DNA from 2 places in the Bacillus sp. 1NLA3E genome. Region 2 is predicted to be linked to the other one. Evidence: predicted binding sites of a transcription regulator. Region 2 holds the regulator's gene; the other holds the start of a gene.

Region 1 (10,260 bases), 2.0 Mb from region 2:
CTTTATTAACCGTCAGATCTGTTTCCGGAACTAGCTATTGTGCGCCAATTGGACATATTCAAAAGGATGGCGATTATGTCGAATCTTGGCAACCACATCAAATGACTGAAAAACAAATCACTGATGCACAAGAAGTGGCGAAAAAGATTACCGACGCCCTTGGAGGATACGGTCTTTTTGGTGTGGAATTATTCCTAACACCTGATGGCGTCTATTTCAGTGAAGTTTCGCCGCGCCCACATGATACAGGCATGGTTACCTTAGTAACACAAGATCTTTCAGAATTTGCCCTTCATGTTCGGGCGATTTTAGGATTTCCCATTCCACAAATACAGCTTATCACACCTGGTGCTAGCCGTACCGTAAAAGCGAATGAAGAAAGCAAATCGTACCAAATCACAGGTATCGAGGAAAGCTTTACTGTCCCAAATACACAAGTTAGGGTATTTGGAAAACCAGAAACAAAAGTAGGCCGTCGGATGGCTGTTGCTTTGAACGCTGCTGAATCTGTAGAAGAAGCTCGTAAACGTGCTGAAGAAGCCGTTTCAAAAATAAAAATCATATATAATTAAGCCTTCCGAAAGGCTCTTTTCTAAAAGATTGTTGTTTTTTTTTAGGTTTTTGGAAATAAAACCATGGATAAAGAAGTTGATTGGAGCTGCGAGACTCCTGCGGGAGCAGCGGGACAGGTGAGACCCCACAGGCGCTTAAGCGCCGAGGAGGCTCACCGCCCGCCCCGCGGAAAGCGAGCATCCTGGAGCGGAAATCAACCTCACCTCTCTTTTGGAAAATAGCAACAAAGTTGACGAAAACAGCCTTCCGAGAAAAGGATAATAATAGAAAATTTCAGAAATAACTTTTATTTTTCTATTTGTTTCTATCTCCACTATAATGAGGAAAGTGATTCATTAGGAGTGAAGTTATGTATAGGATTCTCATCATTATTATTGGATCAATCATTATTGGAGCAGCGTACAACCTTTTTTTAGTCCCACATCATATTTTAAGTGCTGGTATTAGTGGGATAGCGATTTTATTAGGGATTGTTACTCCAATGAATACGGGGATCCTGAATTTTTTATTAAATCTACCATTATTAATTATTGGAATGTACAAATTAGGCAAGAAGTTTATTGGCTATACGATTTTATCAGTGGTCTTCCTATCAGCTAGTTTATATTTTATTCCAGTAACCGCGCTCACATCAGAACCGATTCTTTCCTCTTTATTTGGAGGAGTTATAGCAGGAATCGGGATTGGCCTTGTGTTTCGGGCATCGGCATGTACAGGCGGGTTTGATATTATTGCTATGTTACTAGCCAAAAAGGCAGATTTTCCGATTGGTGGCTTTTTATCTGCCATAAATGGTGTAGTGGTGATTATCTCAGGTTTTGTTTTTAATTGGGATGCTGCATTGAATACTATGCTCGGCATTTACGCGTCAGGTAAAGTAATTGATGCGATTCATACAAAACATATTAAGCTAACCTTGATGATTGTGACCAATAAAGGTGAAGAAATGAAGGAAAAGCTCCTGACCAATTTATACCGCGGAATTACAATGATGGAGGGCGAGGGAGCTTATACAGGCGAGAAACGGAAAATCTTAATGACGGTGATTACACGTTATCAGTTGTCAGAAGTGAAGTCATTCATTAATGAAATCGATCCACATGCTTTTGTCAATATTACGGAAACGACAGAGGTATTGGGATCATTTCATCGCAACTAAGCTAGCAATCTCATCCTTAATCATAAGGGCAGGGGAACGGGTCATACCGGAACCATGCCCTTTTGGTTTTGGTAACTATAATAAATTTGAAATTAATCTAAAATTGAATCGGCTGCATAGAGGCATCTATTGCTTTGAAAATATAATGTTGACTAATTAAATAGTCCAGCAAAGCAGGTATCTGTGCTACCGTTTCTTCCTGGTCATGTAATAAAATAACGATTGGTGCCATCTGATTTCGTTGTTTTTCGACTTGTTCCTTCACAGCATCTACAAAACGGTGATCACGGTAATACCAGTCCTTACTGTCAACATTCCAATCCCACATTAAATAACCGTGGTCAATTACCGCCTTTTTATACTCATCAGTCATATCGGGAGCACTACCAAACGGGGTCCTAATAAAATGAGTGTCGATACCTGTTATCGCTAAAAGCGAGTTCCTAGTTTGGTCCATTTCAGAAATAACCGTTTGGGAGGATTGATAAAATTGGCTTCTGTTGTGGGTTACTCCATGCAAACCAACACTATGACCGGATTGAATCATCCGGATTACAGCATCTGGATATCTTTTAATGTTCCCATCCAGCATAAAGAAGGTCGCTTTAACTTGATATTGATTCAAAATTGAAAGAAGGTCATTGGACGAATTCTTTGGACCGTCATCGAAGGTTAAGTAAACCACCTTATTTTGTTGGGTAATGACTGGATTTGTTTCGAATGTTATATTATTAAGCGGAGGAATTACCGCGTTCGTATTTTTTATGTCGATTAAGCTTGGGTCAAGAATTTTCCTATTTTCTGAGAATGTCTGAATATGTTCCTTGTTTAATAAGGTAATAGCCATTTTCTTGTTAGGGACTCTATGTACGTTGTAGGGGTTTTTATTATCTGTAGGTTTTTGTAATTCCCCATTAGTGGTCAAGGAATCATTCGTTAAATAAATCAACACAAAATACACAATACTGATCAAAAATAGAACAGATAGTTGCTTATTTTTTTCACATTCCATGCGTCATCCCTCTTTGGTGAAAATTTTGAAACTGTCACAATAAGATTGAGTGATTTCCTGAAGGTTACCATTCTATTGGCTTTATTTTACATTAATTTCTATTAAATTGGTAAATTTTTTAAAAAATACATAAAAAAATCAGCGCAACAAGAGGTTGTGCTGATTCTTAGAAACCAAATATACTGCTGATAAGATTTTTCCTTTTTGTCATTTTTCGTGGATGATCTAAAACAAGTGGGAGGTCATTAGGAAGAGTCTGTTTAAGATTCTGAAGTTCTATTGTTAATTCTTGTACTTGAGTGGTTAGGGTGGTGACTAAATTTTGAAGATCCTCAATTTCACGACGATGATGCAAAAGTTGGTAAGAGATAACGGAGTCTGCTTTCTCATCAAGAATTCTTTCTAGATCCACTATTTTAGTCCTGAGTTTTTCAAGGTTTGGATCCTTTCCAGGTTGTAAAATTATACCTGATCTGATGTTTTTTTCAGAAGCTGCCGCAACCTCATTAGGTTGAAGACTATTGTTGATGTTTTCTTGATTAATTTTTAAATATTCGATAACCTCATTGCTAAATTGATAGTGGCCACGTTCATTTCGGTCCATTGGCAAATCCAACTGTTTCACCCACCGTTTAATGGTACTTGGTGAAACCCCCAACAATTTCGCAACTTCACTTGTATTCAATTTTGGTCCTCCTTTATTTCAATTTGGTGTGCTCTTACCAAAATTTCCACCATTTTCTGTTTTCCTGGTGTTCTTTTCCTACGGCGGTGTTTCTAAAGGTAGTGACTAGGTTTTGGAAAGTTGCCTCGCGACTTCGGATTTCTTTGGTAAAATGTTTACGTTCTTCTTGAAGTGTTTCAATATATAGCTCGCGGTCTTTGTTTAGTGAATCAACTAAATGACTAATTTCATATTTAGTATCATCAGTAGCTTGCACAAAGCTAATAGATATCGTTTCTAATGTTTTTGATGCATGTTCCGAAGCTTGCATAAAGCCATTAGAAATTGTTTCTAACGTTTTCGAGGTATTTTCAGAAACTTTCGCAATACGTGTTGTAAGAGATTCGACCGTTTTAGAAGTGTGGTCAGAGGCGTGGAGAAGGTTCTTAGAAAGAGATTCTAATGTTTCAGATGTATTCTCGGAGGATTCTGTCATGATGTTTGATAGCTCTTGGATTTCTGATTTTGAATTTTCGCCTAGTTTATAGATGGATCGAGAGAGACTTTTTACTGTTTGCACAGAACCTTTTGATATTTCCTTTTTCACTTCCTCCAATACTTCCTTACGAATTCCAGTGCGAATTTCTGTTTTGACCTCGTCAAGTAAATTTTCCTTATAGACATCCATTATTCGGAAAAAGTCTTCTAAATTAGGTGATTCCTTTGTTTCTGCAACTTGTGGTGGGGAAGATACGGTAATGATAGACGTTTCGACTTCTTCAATTTTTATTTTTTCTTCGACTGGAACAGTTAAATCAGTTCCAGACTGTATTTTGAAAATCTCAGCAATTTTTCCAAGACTTGTATTGGTGTCGCGGAGCAACTTTATTTCTTTTAGTAAGGTAATCTCATTTTCAGAAAAAAACCTAGCACCCTGTTTCGTTCGTGGAATGTTTATAAATTCACTTAAATCCTTTTCCCATCGTTTGATCGTCCCCGTAGGAACGTTAATAAGCTTTGAAGCTTCTTGAATCGTATATGTTTTCAAATATGGACTTTTCATATTTATACCAACCCTTTCTATTTGATTAATAGTTTATCAACTAGATTTTTCGAGATCGGATTCTCTTTATTGTTACTATTCATCATACCCTACCTGTTTTTCCTGCCTCATGACAAAAGCTATCAAAACAAGACGGGATTCAGCAGAACTTCTAATAAAATAACACTTGCCATAAAAAAGATGTCGTGTAGGAACGCAAAATGGTTTCAGGAAGCTAAAAGACACAGAACTGGGATTTACCTCATAAAATAATGGTGATGTAAGAAGGGGAGGGGAAACGATTGAGTATGGATGGTTATTCATATATGAATGCAATAGATTATCGGCAAACGCAAAAGTTGGTTAATGATGTTGCGAAAGCAATCAATGGAGAATACTCGGCGATATTATGCTATGAAAGAATTGCCCACATGGCTCGTAATGAAAAAACCAGAAATCAAATTTTAGAAATTCGCAAAGATGAAATTCGTCATTATCATGAATTTATTGGTATCTATACGAGACTAACGGGGCAGAAACCAGATGTTCACCATACAGAAGGATGTCCTTCAACCTATCGGGAGGCCTTGGAGTTTGCCCTTAACGACGAGCAAGAAACGGTGGATTTTTATATGGACATTGCCAGAGGAACAAAGGAGCACAACATAAAAGAAGTGTTCCGAAATGCAGCAGCAGATGAACAAAATCACGCGGTCTGGTTCTTATATTTTTTGACCATGAATAAATAAAGGTTCTTTGTCATTTCCTTGTGAAAAAAACACATAGAAACACCTTTTGGTGCCCCAATGTGGCCCGCCCCGCGGAAAGCGAAGCGCCTGGAACGGAAATCAACATTCTCTTTTAACAGAGTCTTAATGTAAAGAATGCCGAGGCGATTCTAAATCCTGCTCTTAAGCCGTTTGTGAAATACCCATCTTAACATGGGTGGAATGGCAAAATAGATAAATAAGAGCCGGAACATTTGAAATCCAGAAACAAATGAGAGGTTCGCCTTTACTTCATGAGCAATGATCCCCATTTGATCCATTCCCCCTGGTGCTAAACTTAAAAAGCCAGTAGTCATAGAAATATCATATATATGCAGAAGGACATTGCTTAAAACAAGACCACTGCTGACCAGAACTAACCCACTCATTAACGCAAGCCAAAGCAAACGTCCTTTTTGTTTTAATTTTTCAGGCTTCATCATTAATCCAATATAAACACTAATCATTATCTGTGATATATCAATGAGTGAAGCGGGCAGTGCCTGCCCATGAAATCCGGTTAGATTTAGTCCGATCGTAGCTATAATTGGACCGAGTAAAAATGGAGTTGGTGACTTTATTTTTTTTCCAATCAACGCAAACAGGATTGAAACCAAGCTATATATATAAATTTCTGGAAAGAAATGATCCAAGTTCACTGTCCCGTGCTGTACAATGGCGGCAGAAGAACCAAAGGTGTCCCCTCCAAATAAAGGACTATATACTAATAAAGGAATAAAGAAAATAATTACTAATAATCGGATCACTTGTAGAAAAGTTACGGTTGTTACATCAATGCCATCCGTTTCCTCAGCAAAAATAACCATCTGTGATAATCCCCCAGGAACACTACCAGTCAAAATGGTGGGGTAGTCTATCCCTGACAAGCGGGAAACGAAATAGGCCATTAAAGCACAAACCAATAACATCAAAAAAGTGAATATAAACATCATGGGCAACTGATAAACAATTTGCACTAGGGCATTTTTTGTAAAAGATAGACCGATGGAATACCCAAAGATGAGAAGACCTGTATCTCGAATATAAACTGGCCAGTAAAGTGGGATTTTTACCAGTTTTGGGATCATAAAAACGGCGGTCATTGGTCCCAGCAGCCATGGGACAGGCATATGGATAACAGAAAAAATAGTTCCCCCAATTAATGCGATCAATAATGTAAAACTGAACTGGATGTATTTTGATTCATGTTGGATCATCATTTTTTTCATTTTTAAGCTCCTGTTTTTATGAATATCATCACTGTAACATAAAAAATGTAAGCCTGAATTTGATCACTGTCAAATTTTTAAATATAGCTTGAAGTAGATGATAAAAAATGTTTAACAGCCCCTGTTTATTTGAAAATGAGGTTGTCCTGATTTTTGTCACCTTTGTGAACTAATACACAATCATATATTCAAAAGTGACGAACTTCACAATTATTTTTTCTATTCGAGATTACAATGTGGTCATAAGGTAAACGCACCGAAAAAGAATCCTTGATATGTAGAAATGTATATAACGGTTTTATAAATTAAGCATCGGGGGAACACATCATGAATAAGAAAAAACTAGTAATGATTGGCAATGGAATGGCGGGTGTACGGACAATTGAAGAGATCCTAAAGCTGGCTCCAGACTATTTTGAAATGACGGTTTTTGGAAATGAACCGCACCCTAACTATAATCGAATTCAGTTATCAACTGTCCTACAAGGTGATACAAGCTTTCCAGAAATCATTCTAAATTCTTGGGAATGGTATGAAAATAATCATATACAATTGTTTACGGGAGAAGCAATTACCAGCATTGATACCGGGAAAAAACAGGTTATTTCAGATAAAGGTAGAGTAACAGAATACGATGAATTAATTATTGCCACAGGATCAAGTTCATTTATTTTGCCAGTCCCAGGTGCTGATAAAGAAGGCGTTACGGGTTTTCGTGATATTCAAGATTGTGAAACAATGATCAAAGTATCTAAACAATATAAAAAAGCGGTTGTTATTGGGGGAGGCCTACTGGGGTTAGAGGCAGCTCGTGGCTTATTAAATCTTGGCATGAAAGTAGATGTGGTCCATTTAATGCCAGATTTGATGGAAAGACAGCTTGATCCAACTGCATCTTCCATGCTGAAAAGAGAACTTGAATCGCAAGGAATGAATTTTTTACTTGAAAAACAAACGACAGAAATTTTTGGAGAAGAACGAGTGGAAGGGCTTCGTTTTAGTGATGGCACTGAAATACAAGCAGATCTTGTTGTAATGGCAGTAGGAATAAAACCGAATACTGTTGTTGCAAAGGTAAGTGGAATTTCAGTAAACCGAGGAATTGTCGTGGACGACTATATGGTGACCAGTGATCCTTCTATATATGCAGTTGGAGAATGTGCGGAGCACCGTGGAACGGTATACGGTTTAGTGGCGCCTTTATACGAACAAGGTAAAGTTTTAGCAGCTCATATTCGTGGCATTGAAACAAAACCGTATGAGGGATCGGTTACTGGAACCCAATTGAAAGTGTCTAATGTCGATCTTTATTCTGCTGGTGAAATATTAGACTCCCCACACACAAAAGCGATTAAAATTCATAATGAATATGATGGAGTGTATAAAAAGGTTCTGATTAAAGACAATCAAATTGTCGGTATCGTTTTGTATGGAGATACAAAGGACAGTACCCGCTTGTATAAAATGCTGAGTACTCAAGAAGATATTAGTGGGATGACAAGTATTTCGTTGTTGCACACAGGTTGTGGTGGCGGACCCGAAGTGAGCGATGCTGCTTCGATGACCGCTGATGACTTGGTTTGCGGCTGTAATGGTGTTACAAAAGGGACGATTGTCGATGCGATTACATCATTGGGCTTAACCACGGTTGAGGAAGTTGGAAGCTGTACCAATGCAGGCCGTTCCTGCGGTCGCTGTAAATCACTCATTTCTGATCTATTAGTTCATACACTTGGTGATGAGTATGATGCAACTGCTAAGAAAACTGGTATCTGTTCATGTACAAGCTTAAGCCGAGATGAAGTAGTAGCAGAAATAAAAGAAAAAGGCTTAACGAATATTAAGGAAGTCATGTACGTTCTTGGCTGGAAACAAGAAGAGGGCTGTTCAAAATGCCGTCCAGCATTAAACTATTACCTCGGGATGATTTATCAAGATCAATATAAAGATGATCGTGATTCTCGACTAGTGAATGAAAAAATGCATGCCAATATTCAAAAAGATGGTACTTATACCGTTGTGCCAAGAATGTATGGTGGAGTAACATCTGCACAGGATTTGAAAAAAATTGGTGAAGTTGTTGAAAAATATGAAGTACCACTAGTGAAATTAACAGGTGGACAGCGAATTGGGCTATTCGGTGTTAAAAAAGAAGATCTTCCTGCAATGTGGGAAGAACTAGGGATGCCGTCTGGATACGCCTATGGAAAAACACTTCGTACTGTAAAAACCTGCGTGGGTGCGCAGTTCTGCCGCTATGGTACTCAGGATTCAATGAGCCTAGGAATTGAGCTAGAAAAGAAATTTGAGCGACTTGATACACCGCATAAAGTTAAAATGGGCGTGTCTGCTTGCCCAAGAAATTGTGCCGAAGCTGGTATTAAAGACATTGGTTTTGTAGGTGTAGATGGCGGCTGGGAAATTTATATTGGCGGAAACGGTGGAACAGATCTTCGTGCAGCGGACCTATTAGGCAAAGTGAAAACCCAAACAGACGTGATGGCAATGACGGGAGCGTATCTTCAGTATTACCGTGAAACTGCCAACTACTTAGAGCGGACGGCACCTTGGCTAGAACGAGTTGGTCTGGATCATGTAAAAGAAGTATTGGCGAATGAAGAAACTAGAAAAGCATTGAATGAGCGAATGGATAAAACGTTAACAAAATATATTGAACCGTGGCAAGAGGTAATTGAAAGCAAAGAAATTCAAGCCAAATATTATCAAATGCGAAATGTTCCAGTGATAAACTAAGGGAGGTTGATGAAAATGGAAAAAATAAATGTAGCAGTATACTCGGAGCTTCCTGAAAGAGCTGGGCAAATCGTAAACATTAATGGTGAAGAAATTGTCTTATTCCGGTTAACAAGCGGTGCAGTTAAAGCAGTAGAGAATCGCAGTCCTCATCCTAAGGGTGGAACCCTTTCTGATGGGCTTGTTAGTGGTGAATATGTGTATTGCCCTGTTTATGATTGGAAAATTTCCTTAATAAATGGACAGGTTCAACTTCCAGATAAAGGTCATGTAAAAACCTATCTTGTTGAGGTTGAAGGGGATTTTGTTGTCATCAATCTAAATGAAGCGAAAAACAATTAGGTGTGATAATATAGATATAATTTTGAAGTATGGGGGACATCAATTGCTGTTCCCCTTCTTTTATACATATTGTTGAATGGGAAGGGTGTACACACAATGAGGATTGGAAAAGTGTTTTTAGTAGGGGCTGGCCCTGGTGATATTGGATTAATGACCCTAAAAGGGCTGGAAGCGATTAAGCATGCCGAGGTTATTTTATACGATCGACTTGCAAATCCAAAACTACTTGAGTTTACTCCAGCTCATTGTGAGTTCATTTACTGCGGGAAATTACCAGACCGACACACTCTTCGTCAGGAAAAAATAAATGAATTACTTGTTTCAAAAGCTTTGGAAGGAAAGACAGTTGTGCGATTAAAGGGCGGTGACCCGGGCGTATTTGGTCGGGTTGGTGAGGAAGCAGATGCACTTTCCAAGAACGGTATTATTTTTGAAATTATTCCGGGTATTTCTTCTGGAATGGCTGCTCCACTTTATGCAGGTATTCCGGTAACTCATCGGGAATTCGGCGAAACTTTTGCCGTCGTAACAGCACACGATAAATCAAAAGAAGGAAAACCAAGTTTAGATTGGCAGGGGTTGGCCAGCGGAATCGACACGATTGCTTTCTATATGGGAATCGCCAATCTCTCCTATATTTGCAAAAACCTAATCCAATTTGGTAAACCAGCAACGACTCCAGTTATTCTCATTCAATGGGGGACGTTTGGTCGCCAAA
Region 2 (10,260 bases):
TATAAAGTATTCAACACAATTTTATTTTTATTCAAATTCACAAAATTTACTAAGAATAAACTTGTTAATTTGAAACATAGGGTCAATTATTAGTAAAATGGGATTACTATCGCAGTTTTTATTAGAAGGAGTAAAATATATTGAAAAAGAAATATTGGATTGTCTTAATTACATACATTACCATGCAGTTGTCTAGCTACATCGGGGTTCCCCTCACAGTCTATATTGGAACCTTGTTCGGAAAAACAATGGCTGAGATGAAGGTTTTAGCCGTCCCCTTTTGGCTTGTCATAAGCTTTGCTATTACCCTTTTGATTATACTCTTGGTATTGCGAAATGATTCCGATACACGCTTTGAAAAAAATAGGGCTAGTATTACCTCATTGGTTATTTGGGCTATATTCGGGGTATTTTTAGCATTGTTTGCTCAATCGGTTGCTGCAAATATTGAAGCCATGCTGGGAATTAAAACGGGGTCTGAAAATACGCAACACATCATTGGGATTATCGAAAGCTTCCCAATCGTCATCTTTATTAGTTCCATTGTTGGTCCAATATTAGAAGAGATTGTGTTTCGAAAAATTATCTTTGGGGCTTTGCATCAACGATTTAATTTCTTTATTTCCGCTCTTATCAGTTCTGTCATTTTCGCATTAGCACACCTTGAATTTGAACACGTTTTATTGTATTCAGCAATCGGGTTTTCCTTTGCTTTTTTATATGTAAAAACAAAACGGATAATCGTCCCAATCATTGCCCATGTTACCATGAACACTCTCGTTGTAATTATTCAAACCGTATATAGAGAAGACATTGAAAGAATGCTACACCAGGTTGAAAAAATTCAAAGCTTTATCGGAGGATTTTTATGAGACAATCACCTTTGTTTTCTGGCATCGTTCATATACTTATAGCATGCTTATTCACTTATTTTGCTGTTGACAGTGTTAATACTGATGGTTGGGATATATTTGGGTTCATCCTTGTTTTTCTCGCAACCTTTGATTTTGGGTCTGGTATCAGATTAATTGGATTGCATATTAAATTAAGAAAAATCACCCAAAAAAAATGAGCCACTATGGAGCTGTTAACAAACTAATAGGATTTTCAAAACCTGTGTAGAACTTATTCTACACAGGTTTTTTTGGGGGGGAATATATGATGGGTCGTAATGATCTAACATAGAAATATGGAGATAATTTAGTTTATACCCATATAATAGAGGTAAGTTTCGGTAAAAGGATTCTTATTTCAAACCTTTTTTTGAAAGTTATTCCATTAAACAATCGAGATCCAAGTCTTTCATATTTTTCTCTCCTTTTAATTTTTTCCGATAAACAAACTTTGATAAAGTGATACTTATTTCATAAAGTAATAGTAATGGGATGGTAACAACAAAATCTGACATAAAATCAGGCGGAGTAATAACTACTGCTATAATTATAAGTACAAAGTAAGCATATTTACGTATCCGTGAAAGGACAAAAGGATTTATCATTCCCAGTGAAGTAAGAAACATAATGACAACAGGTAATTCAAATAAAACTCCAAATGGAATCGTCATGTTCATAATAAATTTGAAATACCTTTCCGCTGTAAAATTAGTAACCAACATAGCCCCGCCAAGCTGAATGAGAAACTTAAAGATCATAGGAAGGATGACAAAATATCCGAAAGCAAGTCCAACAATAAATAAGATAAAGAGTGCTGGAATATAGGTTAGTGTTATCTTCCTTTCCTTTGCCCTTAGAGCCGACCTTACAAACAACCAAATCTGTGTGGCAAGAAAAGGCATGGTCCCAGCAATGGCAACAACAGCCGCGAGCATAAAATAAATCCTGATAATATCGCTTGGTCCCAGAACTAATAATTTTACATCAAGATCTTTAACAAACCATTTATAGATATCGATAGCATAGAAAAATCCAACTACAAAAGAGAATAGAAATGCTAAAGCGGATAGGATGATTCTCTTTCGTAATTCCTCTAAATGATCGACTAAAAGTAATTCTTTATCTATCACTCTTCATCCCCCTTCTTTTCCCTCATCAATCAGTAAAATTGTACCATGTGTCCTTTTGAAAACCTCGTTCCCCTCCAAGCCATACCGCTAATGAATCGGTATGGCTAAACTCATCACCACATTGGATTTGTCGATTCCAGGTTCAATTATTTTACACCTTATTTAGTTACATCTTTTTTACCTCATCAACTTTCTTAACTACATCACTTGTAAGTACTTGTACAGTTGCATCTTGTTTTGCCTCATCAATTTCCTTGACTATATCGCTTGTGAGGTCTCTTGCAGATTTTTTAAATTCACTGAGTGTTTGTCCAACTGCACGGCCAAGTTCAGGCAATTTCTTTGGTCCAAATACGATAAGTGCCAAAATAAAAATTAAGACTAACCCAGGTATTCCAATGTTTGAAAGCATTTGTAACATCTCCTTTTTAGGTTGAGACAATTAACTTTTTTACCATATCAATAGGTTTTCTATTTTTATATAAACTATGGAAAGAATTATTAGTTTCAATTGCACCTATGGCTATAGGAAAATACTAATCCACTTCACTTTCACACGTAATATGGCAAATTTTCATTAGGGACCATGAAGTTGGAAACTTATCCAACTTCATGATCCTTATCTTGTTTACAAAGCTTATTATGAGGCCACAAAATTATTATTAACTGAGCTCCAATTAAACTAACGCCGTACGTAAAACGGCTCCATCTTACGTAAATCTTTTTATTACTATTTCTTCTTCCAACTGATATCTAATTTATTCGCCCATGAGGCTCCGTGACATTTTAAACATCCATTGGTTGATTGCTCATGTACTTTGTGGCAGGTACTACACTCCCGCTGACCACCGTGTTCTGAATTATGCGGATTCTCATTTGCCTTTGTTCCAAGCGATGCGGTCTTTTTTTGTACCTTCTTCCAATCATGACATTTCAAGCACATCTCTTTTGAAAAGGTTCTCGTTTTCATTGGATCCTCATAGTTTCCGGTTACATATTTCACACCTTCCTGAGCTTTTGTCGTAAGTGAGTCCTGGTGGCAATCATGACATACAATCTTAGCCTTGGCATGTTTATAAGCTAGCAAATTACTGCTACTATTTTGATACGAATTATACTGTGGTTTCATATTGTGACAGGTGGTACTGCAAAATGCTGGGTTATCGCTGGCCTTTACGACTGCCAATCCTCCTAGACCCACAAAGGCAAGTACAATCAATAGTAGAAAGATTATTTGTTTCTTTGACAGATTTTTAAAAAGCTTTTGTTCGTTATTTATTTGTTCTGGTTTGGGTGACATTTTTTTAAACAATTTTCTATCCTCCTATTCAGAGTTTTATTTATCTTCAGGATATTATTACGGGAAAATTTCTAGAGCTTGGCAACTGTCATCCCAACGAGACGTCCGTAAGTGAGGGCAAATGCATGACTTGTACCTGCCGTGACGGTAGGATAGTCACCAACAAAGCGTCCACCCGATACGTTTCCCACTGCATACAAGCCCTCAATTCCCTTGTAATCCTTATCAAGAACATTTCCCGTTTCAGGGTCGCAGGTCAATCCGCCCATGTTGACGAGCATAGCGCCCCCGGCCATCTTACCAGCATAGAAGGGAGGATTTGCAATTGGGAATAACCGCTTCGCCATCTTGCCAAAGTCCTCATCCACGCCTTTACCGCATAGCTCATTGTAGCGTTTGATGGACGCAAGGAGCCTTGCCTGCGCCTTTGAATCCAGCCCAAGCTTGCCTACCAACTCCTCTAAACTGTTGGCGATAACAATGCCATCAGTGGCCCGAACTTCCTCACGGGAGGTAATTGACACCCTGCCAAGAGCCCAAGAGGAGTCCTTTAAATGAGGGACCTTATCAGCAGCAACACAGTGGTTGACGCTTCCGTGGGAAACATTCATGAGTCCAATCTGTTCAGGCCACTTATCATCAAAGATCTGCCACGCAAAATTGCCCGGTTGGCGATATAGGGCATTTGACAACTGCTGGCCGCCGGCATCTTCGTTAATAAAGCGTTTTCCTACAGTGTTAGCCAAAAAGAACGCATCAACACCAAGAGGACCACCAAGTGTGTGAGTCATCGGCGCATGGGGACCGTCTTCCATCTTTGCCCCGACCCAGACGCCCAGCTTATGTCCATCGCCTGTATTGGCTGGGTTACCATTAGCATCTACGCTGGGATAAACATTAAAGAAATTTACCGCCCAAGGTACGAAATACTTAATCATGTCTTTGTTATTGCCATAATCCCCCGTCGCAAGGACAACACCCTTTTTACCGATGATTTTAATATAATTTCCCTTTATGTCTTGACAGATGACACCTTCAATCCTGCCTTTATTGTTAGGGCGGATGAGCGTTTTTGCCCACGTCTTAAACATAAACTTGCATCCCTGCTTCAAACACTTCTGATGTACGCGTTCCATAAGCTTTTTTTGACTCGGAAGAATAGCCATAACCGTCGGGTATGAAGGGTTGTATTCCTCCGCGGGATTGTAACCCTCGGGTACTGGAAAGTGTTGCATTGATATATTAATCTTGTTTACATCTAATGAGAGTGCATCTTCTGGAAGAACCACATGGTCAGGTGCAAGTTCCATCAGCCAATCAAAGTCCTCGCCGCTATGATTAGCCCAGTAGTTCCACATACGGTGATCTGCACGGTAACCCATCTGCTTCATGTTCTCGGTAATTGCAGCGTTTTTATCCATCTTGACTCCAAGAGACTTTTGAATTTTGCTATCGATGATTCCATACTGACCGCTGCGGACTTGGAATGTGTCTGCCTTTTCGACAACAATTACTGAGGCACCGGCCTCCGACGCTGCTCGTGCCGCATGCATTCCTGCTACACCAGCCCCGACAATCACCACGTCAGCTTTAAGAGTCTGTTTAATTTTCGAATCAGAAATTTCAGGTGCCTTACCCAGCCAATCTTCGGACGAAGTTTCTGCAGAAGCTCGTGCAGTATCCGCTTTCTCGGAACAACCAGCCAGTAGTCCCGCGGAAGCAACCCCCAAAGCTGCAATTGCTGTTCCTTTAACAAAGTTCCTTCGACTTAACCCCTTCTTCTCGTTTTCGCTCATTAGTACTCTTCCTTTTCTCTATATATTTTGTACTACACAAAAATGCTATCATTTTGTAATTTTCGGCAACATATATCATGGTACAGAATTTACATCGTGATCATTTTCACAATTTGTACTTTCATACTATAAAGTTAAATCAAACAAAAATACCCTGCCAGCTTTGTAGCTGGCAGGGTATTTTTGTTTAGCAAGAAGCTTTATATCGAACTAGAAGAAACTTATTTTATTGTTAGTCCGGTGTGCTATAAACTCAAGTCCTTTAAAGGAAATATATAACTGAAAGAATGTTTCGCCATCGTGTAGGTCAATGTTTGTGATTTCTTGAATTTTATTAATGCGGTAAACCAGGGTGTTTCGATGAATATAAAGGATTTCCTTCGTCTTTAATAAAGCTTTTAGGTTAATAATATAATAGTATAGTGTTTTCATAAATTCAGTATGGTTTTCTTTATCGTAGTTTACCAGACAAAATACAGCTGGATGCAAATAATCCGTAATATCGGTAGTCTTGTTGCCCAATTCAAACAATCGGTAAATAGATAGTTGTTGAAAAAAGAAAACTTTTCCCGGCTTTTGTAAAGATAAACCAATATCCAGAGCATCTTTTGCTTGTTGATAATGTCGCTTGATTTGACAGGGATCGTGAAAGCACATACTAAAACCAGCAGCCATATCACAAGCGTTAAGATAAGTGTTGAGCCTCTCCTGCTCCTGACCCGTCAATTCCTGATTTTCATTATTATGATGGATCAATACAATATGATCTGTGTATACGGCAAAAATACTGTTTTTAAAAATCTTTCCTAGTTCCTTTAATATTGGATGTAATTGCGAGTTTAAATGAGTTGGATTTACTGATTGAATCACAGCCATATAAATATTTTTATTCAATTTCAAATTCAAGGTGCTGATTCGTGCTTCGATAAATTCTCTTTTTTCAATTGAATTTTCCAGCATATCCCTAAGAAAATGCTCATGTAGCATACCCTTGATATTTTTATTAAAGTAGTTGTTTTTCATTTCAAGGGAGATAATCTTGCATATTTTATCAGTCAGAATAAGGTCGCTTTCATCCCAATCAACATATCCTTTCATTACCACTGCATATCCAATGATAACTTTATCCAACATAATGGGCGCATGTATCAGTATGGTATCTTCCGGCAAAGGTTTGTCATGGCCGTAGCACTTCCAAAAATAGGAAGAACCTTTCTCTCGCATCGTATCTAACGCTTTTACCTGAAAAAAAGCTGCCATTGTTTGTTGAATCATCTGCTCATCCTGTCCGGCCATTTTATAAATCTCATTCTCAGGTCTTAAGTTTTGAGAAAAAGCAAGAATTTGAAAACCTAAATCATATATTATAATAGGGTTTCCAAGTAAGGAACAAGCTGTGTCCGCAATGGTTTGCAGATTTCCGGAACATGCAGCGTCTAAAAGCTTTTGAGGAATATAACCTTCATCACTAGATGTGAGGATAATGTTTTGTATCCGCGCATATAACGTATTAACGCTGACCGGCTTCTTAATTAAAATAAGATTGAGCATATCACAAGAAGTCAACTCAGTTGGAATTTCAAGGTCACATAGACACACTAAATTAATAGATGAACAAAACTGCGCTGGGTCTTGGAGTATGAAATCTTTGCAGATATACAAAATGTCATCCTTGAATTCTGACGGGATTTCCTCTATTAAAATGACTGTAGTTACCTTTTCATTTTTCCTGTTATTAATATATAGTTGGGGTTCGAATTCATCAAGCTCACATGAAACTCTGCGCATATTGGTTGTCATATCGGTCACCTCCAAATAAAAGAGCTGTTAACACAAAAAAAGAGGGAATCTCCTCCCTTTCCGCGGACGAACTGCCAAGCCCCCTCGTTCGAGCCTCGCGTGGGGTCATCCCCTTCTTTTTCCGCTGGAATATCGCAAATTCCCTTACAATCAACAAACATCGTTTAACAGACACCCATGCCAATCCCCTCGGCACATCTATAAATAAAAATAACAAAGGAAGTTATCCACAGTTATTTTTTGGGTAGGGCCTATTATTTAAATAAATAGGTCAAATGTGTTGAAAAAACTTAATCAAATACCATTGTATAATTGTCCCATTGAAATAACACAAAGAATAAAAGAATATATCATGACAAAATGCAAAAGTTTTATAGTGAATTCGTATGCAAGGGAAAATTGGAAATTCCCCATATAAAAAACCTGTATAGAATAAATTCTACACAGGTTTGAAAATCATATTAGTTTATCAACGGCCCTCTATGGGTACATTTTTTCCTTATTCCTCTTCTACCTTTGGATAGTGCTTTAAGAAATACACAAGTGATTGTAATTCTACGGCCAAATCAATATGATGAACACGAATGTCCGAAGGAACATTCAATCGTGCTGGCGTAAAATTTAGAATTCCTTTAATAGGACCACTGGTTAACCGATCAGTTGTCGCTTGCGCTACTGGAGCTGGAATCGTCAGAATCGCCACATGAATATTCTCTTCTTTGATTTTTTTCTCTAAATCATCCATATGAGCAACAGGAACATCAAGAATACTTGTTCCAACCTTTGCTGGGTCTACATCAAATGCAATGGCGATCTTCGTATTATTATTTTTTAAAAAATTATAATTTAATAAAGCTGTGCCTAGATTACCTACACCAATTAAAGCTACTTTTGTCAATTCATCCTGATCAAGCGTTTTCCGAAAAAAAGTTAACAGGTAATTCACATTGTAACCGTAGCCCTTTTTCCCTAACGCACCAAAATAAGAGAAGTCTCTGCGTATCGTCGCAGAATCTACTTTGACTGCCTCGCTTAGTTCTGCAGATGAAACGCGCTGTTTTCCGGATGTATGTAAATTTTTTAAGAAACGATAATACAGTGGTAATCTTTTTGCAGTGGCCTGTGGTATTTTGGATGAACCCTCATTTGCCATAACAACTCTCCTCTCCAATATAAAATTATTTCACACGGTTTTCTCTATGAAAATCTCCGCTTTTCCCACCTGTTTTTTCAACTAAAAACGTTTTTCCAATTACCATACCTTTATCGACTGCCTTACACATATCGTAAACCGTTAAAGCACAAACCGAGGCTGCTGTTAACGCTTCCATTTCCACACCTGTATTTCCTTTTGTTTTAACCTTTGCTGAAATGTGCAAAATATAGTCATTATTTTCTTTTCCCCATGAAAAAGAAATATCTACACCATTTAAGGGAATCGGGTGACACATTGGAATAATATCCCAAGTTTTTTTACATGCCATTACTGCTGCAACTTGTGCAACTGCTAGGACATCCCCTTTTTTCATTTCATTATTGGTTATTTTTTCATAAATATCACAGCTAACAGTAATACTTGAATAAGCGAGAGCTGTTCTAATTGTTTCAGGTTTACTGCTAACATCGACCATTTTAGCACGGCCTTCTTCATTAAAATGCGTAAATTCTCCCATATGTACACACCTTTCTAACAAAATCATACACTATTTTTCCAAACATGTATGTATCAACTTGTATTTTCCTTCACAAGATTGGAGTTATTGCTGATATGATAGGAATACGATAAACTTACTCTATCGCAATAGAGGTGAAAAACAATGATATTATTACAAGTAAACCAATTAAATAAATATTATGGTGCAGATCTTATTTTATCTAATATTAAACTAGAAGTACAAACTCGAGATAGAATTGCCTTAGTCGGCCGTAACGGTGCTGGAAAATCTACTCTGCTAAAAATCATTGCTGGGCAGATGTCCTTTGATTCTGGAGAAATCATGAAACCAAAGGAAGTTACGATTGGGTATTTAGCACAAAATACAGGGCTGGAATCAAGCCTTTCCATTTGGGAAGAAATGCTTACGGTTTTTGCTGGATTACGAATTCTTGAACAAAAGCTTCGACAATATGAAGAACAAATGTCTGATCCAGCAATATTAAAAGAAACAAGCACTTACGAAAAATTATTAAAGGATTATGACCTCTTGCAGGTTCAATTTAAAGACCTTGGAGGGTACCAATACGAGGCCGATATTCGTTCCGTTCTTCACGGTTTAAATTTTCATACCTTTGATTATTCTACCAAAATTTCCAGCCTGAGTGGTGGCCAAAAAACGCGGCTTGCACTTGGAAAATTATTATTAACCAAACCCGATATTCTTATTTTGGACGAACCCACCAACCATTTAGACATTGAAACATTGTCCTGGTTAGAACAGTATTTACAAAATTACGAAGGAGCTATTTTAATTGTTTCTCATGATCGCTACTTTTTAGACAAAGTTGTCAACCAGGTTTATGAAATGTCACGGCAACAAATCCTAAAATTCACAGGAAATTATAGTTCCTATCTCGTGCACAAGGCAGAAAACTATGAACGTGAAATGAAGATGTATGAAAAGCAGCAGGATGAAATTACGAAGTTACAAGATTTTGTTGCTCGAAACCTCGCCCGTGCATCCACTACAAAAAGGGCGCAAAGCCGGCGGAAACAACTTAATCGAATGGATGTTATGAACCGGCCTCTAGGAAATGAGAAATCAGCTACATTCTCTTTTGATATTGAAAAACAAAGCGGAAATGAAGTGTTAAACGTCCATTCTGTCGCTGTTGGTTATGGTGAAGAAAGGGTATCTGAAAATATATCCATTCGAATTACCCGTGGGGAAAGTATCGCGCTGGTTGGGCCGAATGGGATCGGTAAATCCACCTTATTAAAAACTATTGTACAAAAACTAGATCCGTTAGCTGGCACATTCCAATTAGGCTCCAACGTCTCGATTGGCTATTATGATCAGGAACAAGCTGAATTAACATCAAATAAACGTGTGTTAAATGAACTATGGGATGAATATCCGTTAAAGCCTGAAAAAGAAGTTCGAACTGTTTTAGGTAATTTTTTATTTTCGGGTGACGATGTTTTGAAAATTGTTTCAACCTTAAGCGGCGGAGAAAAAGCTCGACTTGCCCTCGCCAAGCTTATGATGGAAAAAGCTAATCTCCTCATTCTTGATGAGCCCACGAACCATCTGGATTTAGACAGCAAAGAGGTACTAGAAAACGCCCTCATCGATTATCCTGGAACTATTTTATTCGTTTCACATGACCGTTATTTCATTAAT

What was found. Region 2 encodes Rex, which represses fermentation and respiration genes when NADH is low (regulators of the CRP and FNR family bind a similar motif). Its sites were predicted from a motif close to TTGTGAAATATTTCACAA; they were not measured.
Region 1: nirB (nitrite reductase large subunit NirB) is a predicted target of Rex. The motif match lies at 6,609-6,626, and genes of this name have one in related genera.

What each region holds. Positions count from the first base shown of each region.
Region 1 is NC_021171.1:2,239,028-2,249,287, forward strand. It holds gene purT (formate-dependent phosphoribosylglycinamide formyltransferase) at 1-572, shown strand, start outside; gene B1NLA3E_RS10710 (YitT family protein) at 923-1,732, shown strand; gene B1NLA3E_RS10715 (polysaccharide deacetylase family protein) at 1,830-2,744, opposite strand; gene B1NLA3E_RS10720 (MerR family transcriptional regulator) at 2,911-3,429, opposite strand; gene B1NLA3E_RS10725 (MerR family transcriptional regulator) at 3,464-4,471, opposite strand; gene B1NLA3E_RS10730 (ferritin-like domain-containing protein) at 4,759-5,199, shown strand; gene B1NLA3E_RS10735 (AbrB family transcriptional regulator) at 5,349-6,446, opposite strand; gene nirB (nitrite reductase large subunit NirB) at 6,774-9,200, shown strand; gene nirD (nitrite reductase small subunit NirD) at 9,210-9,542, shown strand; gene cobA (uroporphyrinogen-III C-methyltransferase) at 9,639-10,260, shown strand, end outside.
Region 2 is NC_021171.1:225,332-235,591, reverse strand. It holds gene B1NLA3E_RS01275 (CPBP family intramembrane glutamic endopeptidase) at 141-872, shown strand; gene B1NLA3E_RS01270 (YdiK family protein) at 869-1,072, shown strand; gene tatC (twin-arginine translocase subunit TatC) at 1,271-2,023, opposite strand; gene B1NLA3E_RS01260 (twin-arginine translocase TatA/TatE family subunit) at 2,190-2,435, opposite strand; gene B1NLA3E_RS01255 (cytochrome c3 family protein) at 2,754-3,335, opposite strand; gene B1NLA3E_RS01250 (FAD-dependent oxidoreductase) at 3,395-5,119, opposite strand; gene B1NLA3E_RS01245 (PucR family transcriptional regulator) at 5,330-6,781, opposite strand; gene B1NLA3E_RS01240 (redox-sensing transcriptional repressor Rex) at 7,419-8,072, opposite strand; gene moaC (cyclic pyranopterin monophosphate synthase MoaC) at 8,098-8,592, opposite strand; gene B1NLA3E_RS01230 (ABC-F family ATP-binding cassette domain-containing protein) at 8,737-10,260, shown strand, end outside.